Regions from separate parts of the Clostridium sardiniense genome, predicted to be linked through region 1. Evidence: a T-box and tRNA genes for the amino acid it is inferred to sense, from the RefSeq annotation. Region 1 holds a T-box; the other holds one or more tRNA genes.
What was found. A T-box is a leader RNA that pairs with one kind of tRNA and senses whether it is charged. The one in region 1 lies ahead of serS (serine--tRNA ligase), so its partner is inferred to be a tRNA-Ser.

Region 1 (4,442 bases):
CCATCTAACCACATAATATTTGATTGATACATCGTACTGTAAGCCATCAGTGCATAAGCTGATGAGAATATAATCGAAAAATATCCAAACTCTTTAAATGATTTTCTTAAAAATATTGATAATGTTAATCCACACAATCCTATCTTTAATAAAGTCATAACTAAAATAGCTTCGGTAATCATTTCCTTAGGAAATAACAATAAAATTATATTAAATGGGCTCATCATATAGTAAGCTGTAAGCCCAAACATATTTCCACCCATCTCCTTTGTAAATGAATATAATAAACTCCCGTCACCTAATAAGGCATTTCTAAAAGCACCAAAATAACTTATATATTGTCCTCTTAAATCTCTAAATAATAATGTTTTATCACCAAAGGGATATATTTTAGAAATAGCATAAACTATTATCATTATTATTATAGGAATTAAAAATGCTAGTAAGTATATGCTTACATTACTTTTTTTATTTTTTTTCATTTTTTCGCCTCCACTACTATATATTATTATCCATAATATTACATTTAATTCATTATCATCGAATTATATTATAATATTTATTAATTGAATAATACAACCATTTATATTATAATTATTGGAAATTTATCTTTTAAATGAAATCGGAGGAATTTTATGAATTTATATATTTCAGATTTAGATGGGACCTTGTTAGATAGCACTGCTAAGCTTTCTAACTATACAAAATCCAATCTACAAAATCTTATAAAAAATGGCTTGAACTTTTCTATTGCAACAGCAAGAACTCCAGCAACGGTTGTACCTATATTATCAGATATTGATATCAGGCTACCTGTAGTCGTGATGAATGGTGCTGCAATATATGATATAGAAAATAATAAATATTTAAAATTTAATCCTATTTTACCTAATCCAGTAGATAAAATACTATCTATATTATCAGAAAACAAAATTTCTGCATTATCATATACACTTTGTGATAATCATATAAACGCATACTATGATAAAATTAACAATCATGTTGAAGAAAAATTTATAAAAGATCGAGCAGGAAGTCCTCATAAAACCTTTATAAATGCTTCTTTGCCTAAAGATTCAAATGTTCTATATTTTTTACTACTAAATAAAAAAGATATTGTAATGAATATATATAATAAAGTAAAAGATATAGAAGATATATATGCTATTGCTTATAAAGATGTTTATAACGAAGGTTTTTATAATCTAGAAATATATAGTAACAAATCTTCAAAAGCTAATTCCATAAAAGAAATCATGAGCCTTTTTAACTTCGATAGATTAGTCTCTTTTGGTGATAACTTAAATGATATTCCTATGTTTGAGATATCTGATGAATGTTATGCAGTAAAAAATGCTGCAAAAGACATAAAAGACTTATCTACTTCTATAATTGACTCAAATGTTAATGATGGAGTTGTTAAATACTTAGAATCATTATCTTTATAAAATTATTCATACAAAATAGCAGGGATTTATTAAATTCCTGCTATTCTGTATATAAATTTATATTACTTTATTACATCCACACCCATATATCTCTTTAAAACGTCTGGTACTGTAACAGTTCCATCTTCATTTTGGTAGTTTTCAAGTATAGCTGCTACTGTTCTTCCTACAGCTAATCCTGATCCATTTAATGTATGAACGAATTGAGGCTTACCCTTTCCGTCTCTAAATTTAATATTAGCTCTTCTAGCTTGGAAATCCTCAAAGTTTGAACAACTTGAAATTTCAACATATCTATTGTAACTTGGCATCCAAACTTCTAAGTCAAACTTTAATGCTGCAGTAAATCCTAAATCGCCCTTACATATTCTAACTTTTCTATATGGTAATCCTAGCTCTTCTAGAACTTCTTCAGCATCTCTAACTAACTTTTCTAATTCATCATATGAATCTTCTGGTCTTGAGAATTTAACCAATTCAACTTTATTGAATTGATGTTGTCTTATAAGACCTCTAGTATCTCTACCTGCTGATCCAGCTTCTGCTCTAAAGCAAGCTGAGTAAGCAACATGCTTTATTGGAAGGTCCTCTCCATTTAATACTTCATCTCTATACATATTAGTTACTGGTACTTCTGCCGTTGGTATTAAGAAGAATCCATTATTCTCTACTTTAAATGCATCATCTTCAAATTTAGGTAATTGGCCAGTTCCAGTCATACTATTTCTATTAACCATATAAGGAGGTAATATTTCAGTATAACCATGATCATCTGAATGTTTATCCATAAAGTAGTTAAGAACAGCTCTTTCAAGTCTAGCTCCTAATCCTTTATAGAATGTAAATCTTGAACCTGCAACCTTTCCGCCTCTTTCTGCATCAAGTATACCAAGGTCTGTTCCTAAATCCCAGTGAGCCTTTGGTTCGCCTTCAAATACTCTAGTTTCCCCCCATCTCTTAATCTCAACATTATCAGCATCAGAGTCCCCTTCTGGTACTTGTGGATTTGGTATGTTTGGAATTCTAAGCATTATATAATCCATTTTCTCATTAACTTCAGCAAGCTTAGTATCATGTTCTTTTATTTCATTTCCAAGCTCTTTCATCTCAGCCATTATTGGAGCTACATCTTCTCCAGCCTTTTTAAGCTTTGGAATTTCCGCTGAAACTTGATTTCTCTTACTCTTTAATACTTCAACTTCACTTAAAATATTTCTTCTTTCCTCATCTAATTTAACTAATTCATCAATAATAGTTACATCAAAATCTTCTCCTCTGTTAGTTAAAGCTAACTTAATTTCTTCTGGATTATTTCTTATTCTTTTTAAGTCTAACATTTCTATTTCCTCCTAAAATCTATTTAATCATTTAATTTTTTACATATAAAAAGAGCCTATTATCCCTAATACAGGGACGAATAGACTCCGCGTTGCCACCCTAATTGATAAGAAAATTTTCCTTATCCTCTTAATAAATTTAACGATTCACACCGTACTGCTTGTGTTCACAGTCCCTCAAAGGTGGATTCATGTTAATTAAAACTATCAGTTTACACCAACCACTGACTCTCTTAAAGCCTAATTAAAATTACTTATCCTTATCATCGGTTTAAAGTATTTTATACGATTATCTCTAATATATTACATTCCAAGCTTCTTTGTCAATATTTTACTCAATATATTTGTTACTCATTATCTATTCTTTTACTACATACAATATCTATACCTGTATTTAATATATTTTTACATATAATATCTCCAGTATTAATAGGTGTACTTGCATATATTCTCCCTATAACTTTAGAAAACTCTTTCCATAAAGCTATATCAACCTTATCACTACTCTTTACAGGTACAACCTTATGCTTAATATCTCCTTTAATTCTCACAACACTAGTGAAAATATCTTTCTTACCCAAAAGTATTCCTCCCTAAACTAGACCTCATCAAATTCCTTTATTCTTCCTGATACAATTTTAGAATCCTTTGAATTTCTAACTATATCAGTTGGGCTTTTATCCATTTCCCTTGCCAATATATTTACTATTTTTCTAATACAATATGATCCATGGCAATTACCATATCCAGCTCCTGTTCTTTTTTTAACTCCCTCAACTGTTCTAGCACCAAGTGGTCTTCTAATACAATCTACAATTTCGCCTTCACTTACTTTATTACATGCACATATAATATTTCCATATCTTCTATCTAGATTTATTATTTCATTTATTTCATCCCTATTTAAATTTTTAAATCTATAAAATTCTCTTCTCTTATCAACAAAATTTTTCTTTAATGTAGAATTCATTCCGTAGACTATATCATTTCGTATACTCTGCGCAATAGCTGGCGCTATAGTTACTTTACCATAATGCTTACCAGTAACTCTTATATATCCATCATCGAATTTACTATTATCAATAACCATTTCGTCTCTTTTATATACTTCTCTAATCATTTCACTAATGTCTTCCTTAGTTACGCTAGGTACGATACATTTACTAAAATAAACACCCTTATTAGTATCTAATACATTTGTATTCTTAACACCAAACATAGTACCACCATTAATCATAGGAGAACTTATAACAAATGTTTGCTCATCAATAACATTAACAACTATCTTTTTAAGACTATTTTTAATTTTATCCTCAGCTAAAAAGTAGTTCATTTTCTTTTGAATTATTTCCTCTGATTTTTCTTCTATCCTGTTATTATCATAAACATATATTTCGTCTGGAATAGTATTTATAACTACCTTACATTTAAATTTATTTTTGCTTGTAATTACATCAAATCCCTTAGTTGTTTTGGTAGTTATTTTAGATATATTTAAGACTTCCTCTTCTAGCCTAAAATTAACCCCGTTATCAGCCGCTACTTCTGCATATGCTATTGATAAGTGATAAGGGGCTATTATAGCTGTATTTTTTGAATATAAAGCCTTTTTTACCTCTATATCTAAATTAGGCTCTATCTCTTTTATTTCACTATC
Region 2 (4,442 bases), on a different contig from region 1:
AAGGAGGCTGGAGCAGCTGTAATAGCTACAGGTGGACCAGCGTATCCAAATCAAGTAAATAATATTTTGGTTTTTCCAGGCTTATTTAAGGGGCTATTAGAAGCTAATGCTAATGATGTAACTTATGATTTAATGTTAAGTATTGCAAAGAAATTAGCTTCATTGGTGGATAATCCTAAGCCAAATAAAGTGATACCTGGAGTGTTTGAAGGGAATATAGTCGATGCAGTTTCAGAGACTGTAAGATTAAATTTTAAATAATAAATATCTAAGGAGGAAAATTATATGGAATTACAAAGTGGAAATAAGAATGAGAGTCAAGAAATTGGACCTTTGAAAAAGTTTATTAAATTAAATCTTTTTGGGATTCCTATGCCATTATTTATTATTGGAGCGGTCATAATTATATTGGGAATAGAAACTAAGTCTTTACCAAAAGATATGGTTGGAAGTATATTTTTAGTATTTACTTGTGGGATAATCTTAGGTAAAATTGGTGATTCAATTCCAATTTGGAAAGATTATTTAGGCGGTGGAGCTATATTAGCATTTTTAGCTACTTCATGGGCTGTATATATGGGATTTATTCCAACTGTATATGTTCATAATGTGAAAACCCTTTTTGATAGTGGATTTTTAGAATTATACATATCTATAATGATTTGTGGGTCATTGTTATCTATTGATAGAAAATTTTTAGCAAAGACTATTGGAGGATTTATTCCTATGGTACTTATAGCGACAATTACTGCGGCAGGGTTTGCTGTAATTGGAGGATTAATTACAGGAGTTTCACCTAAGGAAGTTATATTAAATTATGCTCTTCCTATCATGGGAGGTGGAAATGGAGCAGGTGCTATACCTATGAGCCAAATATGGGGTCAAGTAACCGGAAAGGATCCTAAAGTATGGTATTCTTCTGCTATGGCAATATTAACTATAGCAAATATTATAGCTATTATTGCAGGAGCGATATTAAATGGAATAGGAAACAAGAAGCCAAATTTAACAGGCCATGGTGAATTAATAAAGGGTAGCGTTAATGCGAAAGAAGAAAAGTCTAACTTAAAAGTAACCATGGAAGATGCGGCTGCTGGATTATTTATAATACTTGCATTCTATTGTTTAGCAAACTTATTTGGTAAAGGATTCTTCCCAACTATAGGTGGTATAGTAATTCATCCATTTGCATATATGGTTGTATTTGTATTAATAGCCTGTGCTCTAAATATAGTTCCAGAAGGTATAAGGGTTGGAGCAAAGCAAGTTCAAAAATTTATGGTAGGTAATTTATTCTACGTATTAATAGCTGGTGTTGGTATAGCTATGGTTGATTTTGGAGAATTGCTAAAAGCATTTAATGTGACTACTGTAATAATATCATTATTTGCTGTTTTAGGAGCAATAATTGGACCTTGGATAACTGCTAAAATATTTGGGTTCTATCCAATAGAATCTTCTATAGCAGCTGGATTATGCCATGTTAATAGAGGTGGATCAGGAGATTTAGAAATATTAGGAGCAGCAAAAAGAATGAATTTGATGGCATATGCTCAGATTGCTACAAGGCTTGGAGGAGCTCTAATTTTAGTAGTTGCAGGAGTACTTTTCAGTATATGGCTTTAGTTTATAAAGGAAATAAGATGATATTGCAATTTGGGTAAACGATTTCTGATATTGAGATTAAAAAATCCTCCTTTGATTAGCTTAATACAAATAGGTAGAGGAGGATTTTTTAATTTATATAAACTAGGTATTTAAGAGCTATTTTATTATAATGTATATTAGAGGTGATTATATGTTTTCAAATAAACTTACTCATATACTAAGTGTTATTGAGATAATTGGACTAATATCAATGATATTTATACATAATAATGTAATTAGAATAGCTATATTCGTACTCTTAATGCCTATATTTTTAATAAATGGACAAATAAAAAAGCAATTATATGCTGAAGAGAGAAAAGCTAATAGTAATAAAAAGAGTGATGATAAAAAGATTAAAAAATAAATTCTATAAAAAATAATTATAATATTATTTATAAACATACAAAAGGTAGAAATATTTATCTAATTTTTATATGTTTATTATAATTTAATAAGTAAAATTAAATTCAATTAAAAAAATATTGCAACAATAAAAATATAAGAATTTTAAGGATAAATCTTTCTATTGAACTAAAATAGTATTTATGATAGAATGAAAAAGTATCAAAACTAAATATCGTTTTATAACGGATTTAGTATATTAAGTTTAATTGTAGTTAAAACTATTTAAGCTTAATAATTAAATACTTTATGGAGAGATGTCCGAGTGGTCGAAGGAGCACGCCTGGAACGCGTGTGTAGGGGAAACTCTACCGTGGGTTCAAATCCCACTCTCTCCGCCAGAACCGTGCTAGATGGGGAGTTAGCGGTGCCCTGTAACCTGCAATCCGCTACAGCAGGGTCGAATTCCTCGGGGAGGCTTTAGTTTGTACGGCCTGCCCTATGTAAGTGGTGTTGATGGCTGGGTCCCACGCAACGGGAGCCCATGAATCTTGTCAGGTCCGGAAGGAAGCAGCAATAAGTGGATCCTTCCGTGTGCCGTGGATAAATCTGGCCTGAGCTAACTGCATAGGTAACGCGTATAAGCTACTGTCGAAGCGAGGTGCACGGTTTTTTAATGTTAATTTTGAATATTAAAGTACATATTCAATAAAATAATTTAATTCGGTTACTCTTCAATAGGATTAACAATATAGGACAAAAACAATAGGATAAGAAAGTGAGGGAACTTTGCAAGCCAAGAAGTAAAGAGCCCTCTTTTTCTTGTTAAAGATAAAATAAATCTATACAAAATATTTATAACTATATATTTTGTATAGATTTATTTATATAATGAATTAATTTTTTATATCCATTCTACTATTTTATCAAGAGACTGCCTTGTTTTAGCAAATTGAGGATCAGCTTTTCTATATCCAAAAGCAACCATACAAGAAACATCAAAATGGTTTTTATCTAATATACCTTTATTTATAAGTAAATTCTCAACTTGATCTTTATCAAAGCCTTCCATAGGACAAGAATCTATTCCTATTTGAGCTGCAGCTGTCATCATATTTGCTAATGTTATATAAGTTTGCTTGCATGCCCAATCAAAAATTGCTCGATCGCTTTCTAAAAGTTTAAATTGATTCTCTTGAAAATCTTTATAGAACTTATTCTTAATAGGTATTACATCACTAGGTAATTTTTGAACATTTTCCATAAAGTTTAATATATATTTAGAGTCATATTTCATTTCATTTATGTTTCTAGATAATATTATTAAAAAGTGACTTGCTGTAGGTAGTTGACCTTGAGCTCCCCAACAAAGCGGTTTAAGTTCTTCTCTTAAACTTATATCTTGAATAACTAAGAATTTCCAAGGTTCAAATCCAAAGGAGCTAGGAGATAGTCTAGCTGTTTCAAGTATAAATTTAAAATTATCATCAGAAATCTTTTTTGAAGAATCAAATTCCTTACAAGCATGTCTAAAATTATAAGCCTTTATAATAGAATTTTTTATATTTTCCATAATTTTACCACCTTTCATTTATACATTACTTATATTAATATTAGTTTTCCTTAGTTTGTATAATAGTATTAGATAAATTTTATTACAAGTAGGTACTTTTTAGAAACTATAGAGAAATAACTATATATACATTGAAAAATTTAAAGAAAATACTTTTATAACACTTAATAATTAGATTATTGGTTATATTATATAAAAAATAAAAAAAGCTACCTCAAGTATGAGGTAGCTTAAAATTACTTTCTAATAAGATCTATAAATTCAAAAATTAATCCACTTTTATCATCAGTTTTATCACCAGAAGTGTGGATAACTTCCCATTTATTCATATTAATCTGTGGAAAGAATGTATCTGCATTAAAATCTTTCTTAACTTTTGTTAAGTATAGCTTATCTGCATAAGGCATAAGTAAATTATATATCTCTCCCCCACCAATTATAAATATTTCTTCATCAGAGTTTTTATAATTACTTATAACTTCATCTAAGTTATGAATTACAGTTACTTTATCAGAGTCTACACTAAAATTAATATCTCTAGTAAGAACTATATGTGGCCTATTTGGAAGTATTCCAGGTAGAGATTCAAATGTTTTTCTTCCCATAAGTATCTTATTACCTGAAGTTATTTCTTTAAATCTTTTAAGGTCTTCTGAAATATGCCATAAAAGAGAATTATCCTTACCTATTGCATTATTTTGAGCAGTGGCAACTATTATTGATAACATTAAACTGATACCTCCATTTTTATTGATGGGTGGTATTTATAGTCTTCTAATTTAATGTCATCAGGTGTAAAGTCATAGAAATCTTTAATCTCTGGATTAATCCAAAGTTTTGGGGCATCATAAGCTTCATTTCTTCTTGTTAATTGAAG

Region 2: it encodes a tRNA-Ser, which carries the amino acid that the T-box ahead of serS (serine--tRNA ligase) is inferred to sense. The anticodon was not compared.

Annotation. Positions count from the first base shown of each region.
Region 1 is NZ_JAIKTU010000008.1:2,036-6,477, reverse strand. Features, by position in the region: gene K5V21_RS10560 (YfhO family protein) at 1-482, opposite strand, end outside; gene K5V21_RS10555 (Cof-type HAD-IIB family hydrolase) at 636-1,448, shown strand; gene serS (serine--tRNA ligase) at 1,511-2,785, opposite strand; T-box leader at 2,855-3,061, opposite strand; gene K5V21_RS10545 (DUF1667 domain-containing protein) at 3,133-3,366, opposite strand; gene K5V21_RS10540 (NAD(P)/FAD-dependent oxidoreductase) at 3,384-4,442, opposite strand, start outside.
Region 2 is NZ_JAIKTU010000017.1:22,438-26,879, forward strand. Features, by position in the region: gene K5V21_RS16930 (NAD(P)-dependent malic enzyme) at 1-261, shown strand, start outside; gene K5V21_RS16935 (2-hydroxycarboxylate transporter family protein) at 286-1,626, shown strand; gene K5V21_RS16940 (hypothetical protein) at 1,799-2,014, shown strand; tRNA gene K5V21_RS16945 (tRNA-Ser) at 2,304-2,393, shown strand; RNA gene ffs (signal recognition particle sRNA large type) at 2,397-2,661, shown strand; gene K5V21_RS16955 (NAD(P)H-dependent oxidoreductase) at 2,897-3,565, opposite strand; gene K5V21_RS16960 (dihydrofolate reductase) at 3,802-4,293, opposite strand; gene K5V21_RS16965 (thymidylate synthase) at 4,293-4,442, opposite strand, start outside.